2 regions of the Thauera butanivorans genome follow, and region 2 is predicted to be linked to the other one. Evidence: predicted binding sites of a transcription regulator. Region 2 holds the regulator's gene; the other holds the start of a gene.
The links. Region 2 encodes LexA, which represses DNA repair genes until DNA is damaged. Its sites were predicted from a motif close to ACTGTATNTANATACAGT; they were not measured.
Positions count from the first base shown of each region.

Region 1: ACNQFN_RS09085 (error-prone DNA polymerase) is a predicted target of LexA. The motif match lies at 2,698-2,715, and genes of this name have one in related genera.

Region 1 covers NZ_CP183038.1:1,876,223-1,883,217, forward strand. Annotated here, with positions in the region: gene ACNQFN_RS09085 (error-prone DNA polymerase) at 1-2,691, opposite strand, end outside; gene ACNQFN_RS09090 (ABC transporter substrate-binding protein) at 2,916-3,887, shown strand; gene ACNQFN_RS09095 (ABC transporter permease) at 3,962-4,852, shown strand; gene ACNQFN_RS09100 (ABC transporter ATP-binding protein) at 4,936-5,730, shown strand; gene ACNQFN_RS09105 (Rap1a/Tai family immunity protein) at 5,811-6,191, shown strand; gene ACNQFN_RS09110 (T6SS effector amidase Tae4 family protein) at 6,188-6,673, shown strand; gene ACNQFN_RS09115 (electron transfer flavoprotein subunit alpha/FixB family protein) at 6,953-6,995, opposite strand, start outside.
Region 2 covers NZ_CP183038.1:2,501,596-2,508,590, reverse strand. Annotated here, with positions in the region: gene metE (5-methyltetrahydropteroyltriglutamate--homocysteine S-methyltransferase) at 1-497, shown strand, start outside; gene ACNQFN_RS12265 (LysR family transcriptional regulator) at 641-1,510, opposite strand; gene ACNQFN_RS12260 (AzlC family ABC transporter permease) at 1,685-2,395, shown strand; gene ACNQFN_RS12255 (AzlD family protein) at 2,392-2,703, shown strand; gene ACNQFN_RS12250 (zinc-dependent alcohol dehydrogenase family protein) at 2,871-3,914, shown strand; gene lexA (transcriptional repressor LexA) at 3,985-4,593, shown strand; gene imuA (translesion DNA synthesis-associated protein ImuA) at 4,650-5,324, shown strand; gene ACNQFN_RS12235 (Y-family DNA polymerase) at 5,331-6,806, shown strand; gene ACNQFN_RS12230 (hypothetical protein) at 6,891-6,995, shown strand, end outside.

The sequences.
Region 1 (6,995 bases), 630 kb from region 2:
GGGTTGGGGAGGCACGGACAAGGGCTGCGCCTCCTGGGACGGTTTGCCGTCGCGGGGGGCGGTGTTCCCGGCCGGAGCCGTGCCGGCGGTGGCGGCCGCCGCTGCTTCGAGCGTGCATTCCCAGGTGCTGGCGGTGACGTCGGCCGGGCGTACTTCGACGCCGTGGCGGCGGGCATCCTGGATCAGTTGCGAAGGGGCGTAGAAGCCCATCGGCTGGCTGTCCAGCAGCGCGGCAAGGAAAGCGGCCGGTTCGAAGCGCTTCAGCCAGGCCGAGGCATAGACCAGCAGCGCGAAGCTGGCGGCGTGGGATTCGGGGAAGCCGTATTCGCCGAAGCCTTCGATCTGCTGGCTCAGGCGCTGGGCGAAGCCGGCGTCGTAGCCGTTGCGGGCGAGGCCCTGCAGCAGCTTTTCCCGGTAGCGTTCGAGTTCGCCCTTGCGCCGCCAGGTCGCCATCGAACGCCGTAGCTGGTCGGCTTCGCCGCCGCTGAAGCCGGCCGCGACCACGGCAAGCTGCATCACCTGCTCCTGGAAGATCGGCACGCCCAGCGTGCGCGCCAGCGCGCCATGGATTTCGGCACGCACCTCTTCCAGCGGGTTTTCGCCGCGTGCGGCGCGTTCGCGCGCGTGCAGATAGGGGCGGACCATGCCGCCCTGGATCGGGCCGGGGCGCACGATGGCGACCTGCACCACCAGGTCGTAGAAACGCTGCGGCTTGAGGCGCGGCAGCATGCTCATCTGCGCGCGCGACTCGACCTGGAACACGCCGACCGCATCTGCGCGCGACAGCATTTCATAGACTTCCGGCCGCTCGCGCTCGATGCTGGCCAGGCTCAGCGGCTGGCCGCGCCAGGCCGACACCAGCGCCAGTCCGCGGCGCAGCGCCGACAGCATGCCGAGCGCGAGCACGTCGATCTTCATCAGCCCGACGGCGTCGAGATCGTCCTTGTCCCACTGGATGACGGTGCGTTCGGGCATCGCGGCGTTTTCCACCGGCACCAGTTCGTCGAGCCGGCCGCGGGCGATGACGAAGCCGCCGACGTGCTGCGACAGGTGGCGCGGGAAGCCGATCAGTTCCTCGGTGAGCGTGGCCAGCCGGCGGCTGATCGGGCTGTCGGGATCGAGGCCGGCGGCGGCGAGGCGTTCGCGCCGCACGCGGCGGCCGTCGAACCAGTGGTGCTCGCGCGTCAGGCGATCGACCTGCGCCTCGCCCAGGCCGAGGGCGCGGCCGACGTCGCGCAGCGCGCTGCGGGCGCGGTAGGTGATGACGGTGGCGGCAAGCGCGGCGCGTTCGCGGCCGTACTTGCGGTAGACGTACTGGATGACCTCCTCGCGCCGGTCGTGCTCGAAGTCGACGTCGATGTCGGGCGGTTCCTTGCGTTCGCGCGAGATGAAGCGCTCGACCAGCATGATGCCGAGCCCCGGATCGACTTCGGTGATGCCCAGCGCCCAGCACACCGCGGAGTTGGCCGCGGAACCCCGCCCCTGGCACAGGATGCCGGCGCTGCGGGCGAAGCGGACGATGTCGTGCACGGTGAGGAAGTAGGGCTCGTAGCCGAGCTCGGCGATCAGCGCCAGTTCGTATTCGATCTGCTTGCGCACGGCGGGCGGCGCGGGGTCGGCAGCGGGCAGGGGCGGGGCGGCCGTGGGTGCGGGCGCGGCGACACGGATGGGCGCCGCTTCGCGTCCGGCCGCGTCCTGCATCGGCGCGGGCCGGGTTTTCGGGGTGCTGTGCCGGGAGCGGGTCGCATGCTGTCCGTCATAGCGCCAGCTCAGGCCGCCTTCCACCAGGCGGCGCAGCCAGGTGGCGGGGGTTTCGCCGTCGGGCACGAGTTCGGCCGGGTATTCGTAGCGCAACTCGTCGAGGCTGAAACTGCAGCGCGCGGCCACAGCCAGGGTTTCGGCGAGCAAGGCGGGCGGGTAGCGGCTGGCGAGCGTGGCACGGTCGTGCAGCCGGCGTTCGGCATTGGGGGCGAGTGCCAGGCCGGCTTCGGCCACGCTGCAGTGCAGCCGCAGCGCGGTCATCACGTCGGCCAGCGGACGGCGGGCGGCATCGTGCATCAGCGCGCCGCTGGTGGCCACGGCCGGGATGCCGGCGTCCCGGGCGATGCGGCGCAGGCGGGTGATGCGCTGCCGGTCGCGGCCATCGAGCCGTACCGTCACCGCCACCCAGGCGCGACCGGGAAAAAGCCGTGCGAGCCAGGCGGCATCGGCCTCCAGTCCGGCGGTGGCGGACGAGGAGCTGAAGGAGGGCGGATCGGCAAAAGCCGGAGCGGGCAAATCCGGCGGCGGGAAGCCGGGCTCCGGGATCAGCAGGGCCAGGCAGTCAGGGCAGGCGCCGTCGAGCATCGCCCGCGTAAGGTGGTATTCGCCCTTGCCGGCGCCGCGCCGGGCACGGGTGATGAGCCGCGACAACTGGCCGTAGCCGGCGCGCTTGCTTGCCAGCAGCACGATGCAGGGGCCGTCGGCCAGTTGCAGTTCGCTGCCGATGATCAGCCCGGGCCGACCTTGTTCGGGCAGCGCCTGCAGCGCGCGGTGGGCCCGCACCACGCCAGCCAGCGAACATTCGTCGGTGATCGCGATCGCGGCATAGCCGAAGGCGGCCGCCTGGGCGACGAGTTCCTCGGGATGCGAGGCGCCGCGCTGGAAGCTGAAGTTGCTGAGGCAGTGGAGTTCGGCATGGTCGGGAAGCATGCAATGACTGTAAAAAAATACAGCATACAGCGCAATCCCGTTGCCTGTCTTCCGCGATGGAGCGGGAGAAAATGGCACACCGTCCGCATGAGATTGCACGGCTCAGGGCTTGCGGCAGTCGCCTAAAGCAGCGATGCCCGGTAGACTCCGGGGGTTTCGTTCCGCTGCGGCGGGACGAGTCTTGCTCAACTTTCCTGGCCGAGACGGCCGCTGAGGAGTCCTGAATGCCTTTCATCAAGTCCCGCAACGTCCTGTTCGGTGCGCTGGCGCTGGCTTTCGCAATCGCGGCCCCGGCCCATGCCCAGCAGAAATCCGTCGCCGTCACCGCGATCGTCGAACACCCGGCGCTGGATGCGGTGCGTGACGGGGTCAAGCAAGGCCTGGCCGAGGAAGGCTTCGAGGAAGGCAAGAACCTGAAGTGGCAGTATCAGAGCGCCCAGGGCAACACCGGCACCGCGGCGCAGATCGCACGCAAGTTCGTCGGCGACCGCGTCGATGTCATCGTCGCCATCGCCACGCCTTCGGCGCAGGCCGTCGTCGCTGCGACCAAGAACATCCCGCTGGTGTATTCGGCCGTGACCGATCCGGTCGCCGCCAAGCTGGTGCCGTCGATGGGGCCGTCGGGCACCAACGTCACCGGTGCTTCCGACGCGCTCGAACTGGACAAGCAGATCGACCTGATCAAGCGTGTTGCGCCCGATGCCAAGCGTGTCGGCATGGTCTTCAATCCGGGCGAGGCGAATTCGATCGTGGTGCTCGAGCAGATGCGCGAAGCGCTGCCCAAGCATGGCATGAGTCTGGTCGAAGCCGCCGCGCCGCGCTCGGTCGACGTCGGTTCGGCCGCGCGCAGCCTGATCGGCAAGGCCGACGTGTTCTACACCAGCACCGACAACAACGTGGTGTCGGCCTACGAGGCCCTGGTCAAGGTCGGCATGGACGCCAAGATTCCGCTGGTGGCGGCCGACGTCGACAGCGTCGCGCGCGGCGCGGTGGCCGCCTACGGCATGGACTACCGCGGGCTGGGCGTGCAGACCGGCAAGATCGTCGCGCGCATCCTCAAGGGCGAGAAGCCGGGCGACATCGCTTCCGAGACGAGTACCAAGCTGGAACTCCACGTCAATCCGGAAGCGGCGCGCAAGCAGGGCATCACGCTGTCCGACGAGCTGGTGAAATCCGCCGCCAAGGTCATCCAGTAAGCCTCGCGGCGGGCATGCCGCCGGCGCGCAGCCGGCGGCGCCTGCTGTCGCCTTCCAGACAACGGTCGTTCCCCATGTCTCTCTACACCTTGCTCGGGGCGCTGGAGATCGGGCTGATCTTCAGCCTCGTCGCCCTCGGCGTCTATATCTCCTTCCGCCTGCTGCGCTTTCCCGACCTGACCGTCGATGGCAGCTTTCCGCTCGGCGGCGCGGTTGCGGCCACGCTGATCGCGAGCGGCACCGATCCCTTCGCCGCCACCGTCGCGGCGATGCTTGCCGGCGCGGTGGCCGGCCTGATCACCGGCTGGCTCAACGTGCGGCTGAAGATCATGGACCTGCTCGCCAGCATCCTGATGATGATCGCGCTGTACTCGATCAACCTGCGCATCATGGGCAAGCCCAACGTGCCGCTGATCATGGAGCCGACGGTGTTCAACATCCTGCAGCCCGAGGCCCTGGTGGACTACGTGTTCCGGCCGCTGCTGCTGGTTTTCGTGGTGCTGGCGGTGAAGCTGCTGCTGGACGGTTTTTTCGCCACCCAGAGCGGCCTGGCGATCCGCGCCACCGGCTCCAACGCGCGCATGGCGCGGGCGCAGGGCGTCAATACCGGGCTGGCGGTGCTGGCCGGCATGGCGCTGTCGAACGCGCTGGTCGGGCTGGCGGGTGCGCTGTTCGCGCAGACGCAGGGTGGGGCGGACATCTCGATGGGCGTGGGCACCATCGTCATCGGCCTGGCGGCGGTGATCGTCGGCGAAAGCCTGCTGCCGTCGCGCAAGCTCTATCTGGCGACCATCGCGGTGATCGTCGGTGCCATCGTCTATCGCTTCTTCATCGCGCTGGCGCTCAATTCCGATTTCATCGGCCTGCAGGCGCAGGATCTCAACCTCGTCACCGCCTTGCTGGTGACGGTGGCGCTGGTGGTGCCCAGGCTGCGCCAGCACTGGTCCGGAAAGAAGGCAAACTGAGATGACGACCCCCACGCTCACTTTGTTCGCTGCCCCCCAGGGGGGCGTAAGCCTCCCTTGGGGCGGCCCGGCGGGAGCCTAATATGTTGAAAGCCCAGGATCTGCATCTGACCTTCAACCCCGGCACGCCGATCGAGACCCAGGCCTTGCGCGGCATGTCGCTCGAGATTCCGTCCGGGCAGTTCGTCACCGTGATCGGCTCGAACGGCGCCGGCAAGTCGACCTTCCTGAATGCCGTGTCCGGCGAGCAGAAGGTCGACAGCGGCAGCATCGAGATCGACGGCATCGACATGACGCGCCAGCCGGTGTGGGCGCGGGCGCGCCACGTGGCGCGCGTGTTCCAGGACCCGCTGGCCGGCACCTGTGAAGACCTGACCATCGAAGAGAACATGGCGCTGGCGAAGATGCGCGGCCGCCGCCGCGGCCTGTCCTTCGCCGTCAAGCCGGCGCTGCGCGAGGAGTTCCGCGCCCAGCTCGCGACGCTCGGCCTCGGCCTGGAAAACCGCCTGTCCGACCGCATCGGCCTGCTCTCCGGCGGCCAGCGCCAGGCCGTCAGCCTGCTGATGGCGGCGCTGCAGCCCTCGCGCCTGTTGCTGCTGGACGAGCACACCGCCGCGCTCGACCCGCGCACTGCCGCCTTCGTGCTCGAACTGACGGTGCGCATCGTCGCCGAGCACAAGCTGACGACGATGATGGTGACCCACAGCATGCGCCAGGCGCTCGACGTCGGCCAGCGCACCGTGATGCTGCACCAGGGGCGGGTCGTGCTCGACGTGTCGGGCAAGGAGCGCGAAGGGATGGACGTGCATCACCTGCTCGAAATGTTCGAGAAGGTGCGAGGCGAAGTGCTGGATGACGACAAGCTGCTGCTGAGCTGACAAGCGGATGAGCACGTATTTGCCGCAGCTGATTTGCGCTGCCGTCGAATTGATTTCTTCCTCATGTCAAGGATGAAAAAATGAAAAAAACAATAGGTGTGGCGGCGTTGGCAATGCTGGCATTCAATTCGGTTGCGAGCGGAAATTCGATAGTCTTGCCGGAAAGTGAAAGCCAGCGATTGATTGCCGGCAATCTGTCCATGACTGCCGAGTCCTTCTTCAAAGCGTACATGAGTACGGATCTGGAGCAGAGAAGGCTGGCTGAAATGTATGTGCTTGGCGTGATTGACAGCTCGGAAGGGGATTCCTGGTGCGGCTTTGAAATAGCCTCGCCGGATGCCATACAGGAGCAGGTTTATACCGGGCTGAAAAAAGCGCTTGATGAGTCACCAAAAGAGCGTGCTTCGGCAGTCATCAAGTCCAGGCTGAAGGAACTTCTGCCCTGCAAGGTGGAGCAATGAAAACGACGTTTGCGACATTGAAGTCAAACTACTATTCATCAAATGAGCTTCAGGGCAACTACGTAAGCGGTGCCGATCTTTATGCCGAGATGGGTATTGATCATGACGATCTGATCAGGCAGAACCCGGCTTATGTCAATACTTGTGCTGCCAGAGTCAGCCTGGCGCTATTGAAATCGAACGTGCCTTTTGCAGGTCGCCTGAGGATCAGGAAAGGCCCGTATGAAGGCAGGCTGATTGAAACCGGCGCCAAGCTGCTTGCCGACCAACTGGCGAAGCCAGGGGTTTTTGGCCGGCCTGAGCTTCTTCCTCCTGCAAGCGCGCCATCCAGGCTGAATGGCAAGAAGGGGGTGATCCTGTTCTGGAAGATCGCAGGGTACGGTGGTGGTCATATTGATTTGATCGAACCGTCCACGACAGGCCAAGTCTGCAACTCGGGTTGTTACTTTCAAGCACAGGAAATCTGGTTCTGGCCTCTGTAGTGAGAGTTGTTTGACGAACCTTTGAAAGCTCGATCTGACGGTGCTCTGGCCGGTCTGTCGAGACGTGTTGCATGTGAGGCTTCGTCCTCCCCAGCTTGAAACCGTGTGATGCCGGTGGACCTGGGCCAGATCAGCGCTTGGACCAGGATGCGCGCCGCCGGGTGGGCATGCAGCACATCGCCGAAGGCAGGGATCGCCTGCTGTTTCTGCTGGTGCTGCTGCCCGCGCCCTTGGCCGTGGATGCAGCGCGGCTGCGCTGGGGTGTCGTGCGCCGCGGCCTCAACCGACCACTGCGGTCAGCTCCGGAACGGCTTCGAAGAGG
Region 2 (6,995 bases):
AGGCCGGCGTGCGCGTGATCCAGATCGACGAGGCCGCGCTGCGCGAAGGCCTGCCGCTGCGCCGCGCGCAGTGGAAGGAATACCTCGACTGGGCGATCGAGTGCTTCCGCATCGCCGCCAACGGCGTGCGCGACGAAACGCAGATCCACACCCACATGTGCTATTCGGAGTTCAACGACATCATCGAGGCCATCGCCGGCATGGACGCCGACGTGATCACCATAGAGACCTCGCGCTCGGACATGGAGCTGCTCGACGCCTTCGACGACTTCAAGTACCCCAACGAGATCGGGCCCGGCGTGTACGACATCCATTCGCCGAACATCCCGAGCACCGCGCACATCGTCGACCTGATGAAGAAGGCGGCCGAGCGCATCCCCGCCGAGCGCCTGTGGGTCAATCCCGACTGCGGCCTGAAGACCCGCCAGTGGGGTGAAGTCATCCCGGCGCTGGCCAACATGGTGGAGGCAGCGAAGACCTTGCGCACCGCCGCCTGAGCAGGCACTTTCTGCCCGGCATGGCAGGGTCGAGGCCCTGCCCCAGCTCAGCAGCCCCCTGTCGCCATGCCACCAGGGGGCTGCTGGGTTCTGTTCTTTCAGCGTCGGCGACACGGGCCACATGTCCATGGACCGACAAGAGCTCAGGCTGATTCGGAAATCCTGAGCGTCCTGATCAGAAGCTCATGAAGGCTATCCACGGCCTTCGAGCCGCGCGAAGCCCTGCTCCGGTACACCGACACTTCCATCGGCTCCAGTGGCCCCAGCCCATGCGCACTGCCCAGGATTTCCAGATGGGGCGGTGCGCTGCAGCGGGTCAGCACGGCGACGGCCAGTCCGCTCTCGACGGCGGCGATCTGCCCGGCCAGGCTCGAGCTGTTGTAGACCACCCTGTAGCGGCGCCCCTGCAAACCCAATGAATTGATGGCGCTGCGCCTTGCAAGGCTGGTGTTCTCATAGACCGCGATGGGCAGCGGATCACGCCGCCACGCATCGAACTGGGGCGCTCCCACCCACACCATCGGTTCGTGAAACAGCAAGGTGCCGCGCCGGGCATGGTCCCGCGAAATCAGCGCCAGATCCAGGTCGCCCCTTTCGACGCGGGGAATCAGGGATGTCGACTGCTCGCAATCCAGCTCGATTTCCACGTTGCCGTGCCTGGGCGCAAAGCGCTTGAGGACAGGCGTCAGGTAGGTGGCGGCGTAATCGTCCGGAACCCCGAGTCGAACACGGCCTGCCAGCTCCTCGCCATGAAAGGCCGCCTGCGCCTCCGCGTGCAGATCGAGGATACGCCGTGCGTAACCCAGCAGGACTTGCCCGTCGGGCGTCAGCTGGTGCTGCCGCGGGCCGCGCACCAGCAGTTGCCGCCCCACCGCGGCCTCCAGCTTCTTGAGCTGCATGCTCGCCGCCGACTGCGAGCGATGCAGTTCCGGCGCGGCGCCGGACAACGAACCGGCATCCACCACCGCGACGAAGCACTTGAGCCAATCGACCTGCAGATCCGGGTAATTCATGGCGCCTTCATGTATTCGATTTACGGATGGTAGGTAGCAGAATTATGCGCTTTTCGTCATTTACTGTCTGGCGCATCCTTCCGGCCTGCATGCCCTTCCGGCCACGCCGGCCATCGCACGCAATCGATGTTTTCGCTCGGAACGGCGACAGCTACAGGTGAAGGAGACCGGACTTTGACAAGCAAGGCTGCAACGGCATACGCGCTTGATCGCCACGAGGTATGGCTTGGCTTCAAGCAGTTGCTGCCCATTTCCCTTTTCGTCGTCATCTTTGGCCTGGCATTCGGGCTTGCAGCCACGCAGTCGGGACTGGATGGCGCTTCGATCGTCATCATGAGCACGCTGGTCTTTGCCGGCGCTTCGCAGTTCGCCGCGCTGGACTTGTGGGGCGCGCAAGTGCCGTTGATCCCGCTGGCCATCACTGTCTTCGCCGTCAACGCCCGCCACCTGCTGATGGGGGCCACGCTTTATCCGTGGCTTCGCCATCTGCCGCCCGCAAGGCGCTACGGCGTGATGCTCGTCGTCACCGACGCCAGTTGGGCCATGTCCATACAAGCATTCGGCCGTGGCGAATCGGGCATGGGGCTGTTGCTGGGCGGCGGCATTGCCCTCTGGCTGGCCTGGATACTGGGCTCCTGGCTGGGCCTCCATTTCGGCAATGCCATTCATGACCCGGTGAGCCTGGGGCTGGACATGGTGATGGGCTGTTTCATGCTGGCGATGGCGATCAGCGGGCCGAAGAACCTGCGCATGTTCGCGATATGGACGGCGGCGGCCTGCTCGTCCCTGCTGGCCTACTGGTATCTGCCGGAAAACAGCCATGTCGTCGTGGGCGCATTGGCGGGCGGCGTGCTGGGCGCAGTCTGGATGGAGAAAAAGCCGTGAGCATCGAAACGTCGGCCATCGGCACGCTGATCATCATTCTGGTCATGGCGGGGGTGACGCTGGCCACCCGCTGGGGCGGGATTTTCGTCATGTCCTTCGTCCCCATCGGCCGCAGGGTCCAACAGTTCATCGGCGCCATGTCCGGCTCGGTACTGGTGGCGCTTCTGGCACCACTGGCGGTGAATGGCGACGGTGGCGCGCGGCTGGCGCTGCTGGCCACCGCCGCCACGATGTTGCTGCTGAAGAAGCCCCTGCCCGCGATTGCTGCCGGCATCGCCACGGCGGCCTTGTCCAGGCAGCTTTTGTAGGAGCACCGCGACGGCGATCGCGCTGTTCGAACTTGCCGCAGCGCCCTTGCCGATCCTTTCCGTCGCCTGGAATGCTTGCCCGGCAGGAAAGCGAGGCCGAAAATCTCCTTGTCCGCATCGGGCAAGACTCGGAAACGCGCTACACCTGCATTCCAAGGAGACACACGATGTCCTCCACGAACCATGACTCCCGGCCCGGGCAGATGCTCCCGAACCTGCCGGAACGCATGCGCGCGATGGTGCTCGAACGTCCTTTCGAGCCCTTGAAGGCCGTCGAACTGCCGCGCCCCGTGCCGCAGGCCGGCCAGGTTCTGCTCGAAGTCGAAGCCTGCGGCGTCTGCCGCACCGATCTGCACCTGATCGACGGCGAACTGCCCGACCCCGTACTGCCGATGATTCCCGGCCACGAGATCGTCGGCCGCGTGGCCGCCATCGGCAGCGGCGTGCAGGGCATCCGCCTCGGCCAGCGCATGGGCGTGCCCTGGCTGGGCTGGACCTGCGGCCACTGCAGCTACTGCGGCAGCCAGCGCGAGAACCTGTGCGACGAAGCCCGCTTCACCGGCTATCAGATCCACGGCGGCTATGCGCAATTCACCCTGGCCGACGCGCGCTACTGCTTTGCGCTCGACGATACGATCGATGCCGCCGCGGCCGCGCCGCTGCTGTGCGCCGGCCTGATCGGCTACCGGGCGCTGGCGATGGCCGGCGACGCGCGGCGGCTGGGCATCTACGGCTTCGGCGCGGCCGCACACATCATCTGCCAGGTCGCCGTCTGGCAGGGGCGCGAAGTCCATGCCTTCACCCGCCGCGACGACGCAGCCAGCCGCGACTTTGCGCGGACGCTCGGCGCCTGCTGGGCCGGCGCGTCGGACGAGTTGCCGCCGCAGCCGCTGGACGCCGCGCTCATCTTCGCCCCGGCGGGCGAACTGGTGCCGGCCGCGCTGCGGGCACTGGGCAAGGGCGGCAGCGTGGTCTGCGCGGGCATCCACATGAGCGACATCCCCTCCTTTCCCTACGACATCCTGTGGGGCGAACGCCGCATCATGTCGGTCGCCAACCTGACCCGGCGCGACGGCGACGAATTCCTCGCCCTCGCCGCCCGTGTGCCGGTGCGCACCGAAGTGACACGCTTCGCGCTGGCCGACGCCAACGACGCCCTCGAGCGGCTGCGCCGCGGCGCGCTGCAGGGCGCGGCGGTGCTGATTCCCTGAAGCCGCTCCGGCCAGGCTTGCCGTTCTCCATCAACTGTTTAAAATTACAGCCATCCACAAGGAGGCTGTAATGAACGCCCGCAGCGAAAACCTCACCGCCCGCCAGCAGGAAATTCTCGATTTCATCCGCGCCACCGTCGAAGGCGAAGGCCGCCCTCCCACCCGCGCCGAAGTCTGCACCGCCTTCGGCTTCCGCTCGCCCAATGCGGCCGAAACCCATCTGCGCGCGCTCGCCGCCAAGGGCGCCATCCTGCTGGAAGAAGGCCGCGCGCGCGGCATCCGCCTGGCCGAAGCGCTGGGCCTGCCGCTGGTCGGCCGCGTTGCCGCCGGCAGCCCGATCCTGGCGGCGGAGCACGTCGAAACCCGGCTCCAGCTCGACCCCGCATTGTTCTCGCCGCGCGCCGACTACCTGCTGCGCGTGCGCGGCATGAGCATGCGCGACGCCGGCATCCTCGACGGCGACCTGATCGCCGTGCATCGCAGCCCCGAGGCGCGCAACGGCCAGATCGTCGTCGCCCGGCTGGAAGACGAAGTCACCGTCAAGACGCTGCAGCGCGAGGGGCCGCTGGTCGAGCTGCTGCCCGCCAACCCCGACTTTGAACCCATCGTCGTCGACACCCGGCGCGATCCGCTGGCCATCGAAGGCGTCATGGTCGGCCTGATCCGCCAGGATCACTGAGTTTTCCCCGTCCTGTCCGCGCCTGCCGCGCATCGACGAATCACGCGGAGCACGCCGTGGCCCAGTTGCTCGAGAACCTGCCCGCCGGCCTCGTCTGGCAGGGCTCGCATCTGGCGCGGCCGCCCGGCGGCATCCTGCCCACCGGCTTCCCTGTGCTCGATGCGGAGTTGCCCGGCGGCGGCTGGCCGGCCGGCGCACTGATCGAACTGCTGGCCGAACACCCCGGCGTGGGCGAACTGTCCCTGCTGCTGCCGCTGATGCGCAAGGCCGGCGCCGAACGCTGGATCGCCTGCATCGCGCCGCCCTTGCTGCCCTACGCACCGGCGCTGGCCGCTGCCGGCGTGCCGCTGCAGCGCCTGCTGCTGATCCAGCCTGCCAGCGCGGCAGAAGCCTTGTGGGCCGCCCGCCAGGCGACGGCCAGCGGCGCCTGCGCCCTGGTGCTGGCCTGGCTTGCGCGGCCCGACACCGCAGCGCTGCGCCGCCTGCAACTGGCTGCCGAAGAAAGCGCCACGCCGCTGTTCCTGTTCCGCACGCGCGACATGGCCCGCCACGCCTCGCCCGCGCCGTTGCGCCTGGCCCTGGCGCCCACGACCGGGGGGCTGCGCATCGACATCCTGAAACGGCGCGGCCCGCCTGCAGCGCGCCCTGTGCTGCTGAGCTGGCGCGACGACACCGCCGCGACGAACGACGCCTGCGCCGGCACGGCACGGCGCCTCGCCCTCGTCGGCTGAACAAGCATGCCGTGGCTCGCGATCAAGCTGCCGGAGCTGCCGCTGCAGGTCTTCACCCGCGGCCTGGCCGACGAGGACACGCCGCTCGGCGTGATCGACAGCGGCCGCCGTAACCGCATCCTCGCCGCCAACGGCGCCGCCCGCGCCCAGGGCGTCTTTGCCGGCCAGGCCTTGTCGGCCGCACGGGCCATGGCGCCGGCGCTGCAGCTGCAAGCTCGCCAGACCGCGCGCGAAGCCGCCCTGCTGGCCGAAATCGCCTGCTGGGCCGGGCGCTTCACGCCGCGTATCAGCCTTGCTCCGCCCGACGCCGTGCTGCTCGAGATCGGTGCCAGCCTGCGCCTGTTCGGCGGTATGGACGCGATCCGCCAGCAGGCTCGCGAAGGCCTGCTGCAGCTCGGCATCGAAGCCCGCCTCGCCTGCGCCCCCACGCCGCTGGCCGCCTGCTGGTTCGCCGCCTGCGGACAGGACCCCGCGGCCGGCATCGACTGGCGCGAGGCGCTGGACGGCCTGCCGCTGTCCGTCCTCGGCAGCGGCACGGACGGCGCCCCTGCTCTCCCTCAAATGCTCGCTCATGCCACCACGGCCTGTTCCGCCAGCACGCTCGAGCTGCTCGACGGCCTCGGCGCCCGCAGCATCGGCGTGGTACGTGCATTGCCCGCAGCAGGCCTGGCCCGTCGCCAGGCCCAGGCCGTCGGCCTGCTGATCGCCCGCGCCCGCGGCGAACAGCCCGACCCTCGCCCCTGGTTCGAGCCGCCCGCGCGCTTCTCGCACGAACTGGCGCTGCCGGCGCCGACCCATCACAGCGAAACCCTGCTGTTCGCCGCCCGCCGATTGTTCGCCAGCCTGTCGGCCTGGCTGCAGGCCAGGCATGCGGGCATCGACCATTGCCGCCTGTCGCTGGTCCATGAAGGCAGCGGGGAAACGCCGCTGGACATCGTGCTTGGCCATCCTTCGGACGACGCGGATCATCTCGCCCTGATCACGCGCGAACGCCTGGGCATGCAGGTGCTGCCTGCCGAGATCTGCATCCTGCGCCTGGAAGCCGAGCACCCGCTCGACCGCGGTGCGCATGCCACCGACCTGTTCGGCTCTCCCGGCCAGGCCCGGAACGAAGCGCTGCAGTTGCTCGACCGCCTGCGCGCACGGCTCGGCGACGGCGCCGTGCGCCGCCTCGCGCCACTCGCCGACCACCGCCCGGAAGCCGCCTGGCAAGTCTGCGGGGAGCGGTCCCGAAGCAGCCAGGCAAAGCCTTCTCCGAGCCGAAACTTGCGCCCCCTGTGGCTGCTCCCCGCGCCGCGAGCGATCGACCTTCGGCAATACGCGCTGATCGGCGACGCCGAACGCATCGAAAGCGGCTGGTGGGACGAAGGCGACATCCGCCGCGACTACTACCTCGCCCGCCGTGCCGACGGCAGCCTGTGCTGGGTTTTCCATGATCTCGCCTCGCCGGGCGGCTGGTTCCTGCACGGCTGCTTCGGCTGACGCGGCCGCCGCGCCGGGAAGCGCCTTGCGAACGTAGTACACTCCCCCGGCACATTTTTCCCGGCCTGCCGGACAACAACAGACATGCCATCCTCCTCTTCCCCCCACTCTCCCGACATACCTGCCGAACTGCCGGGCGACGCCGCCCGCCGCCGTGCAAAACGGAGCCTGCTCGCCTTCATCATCGCG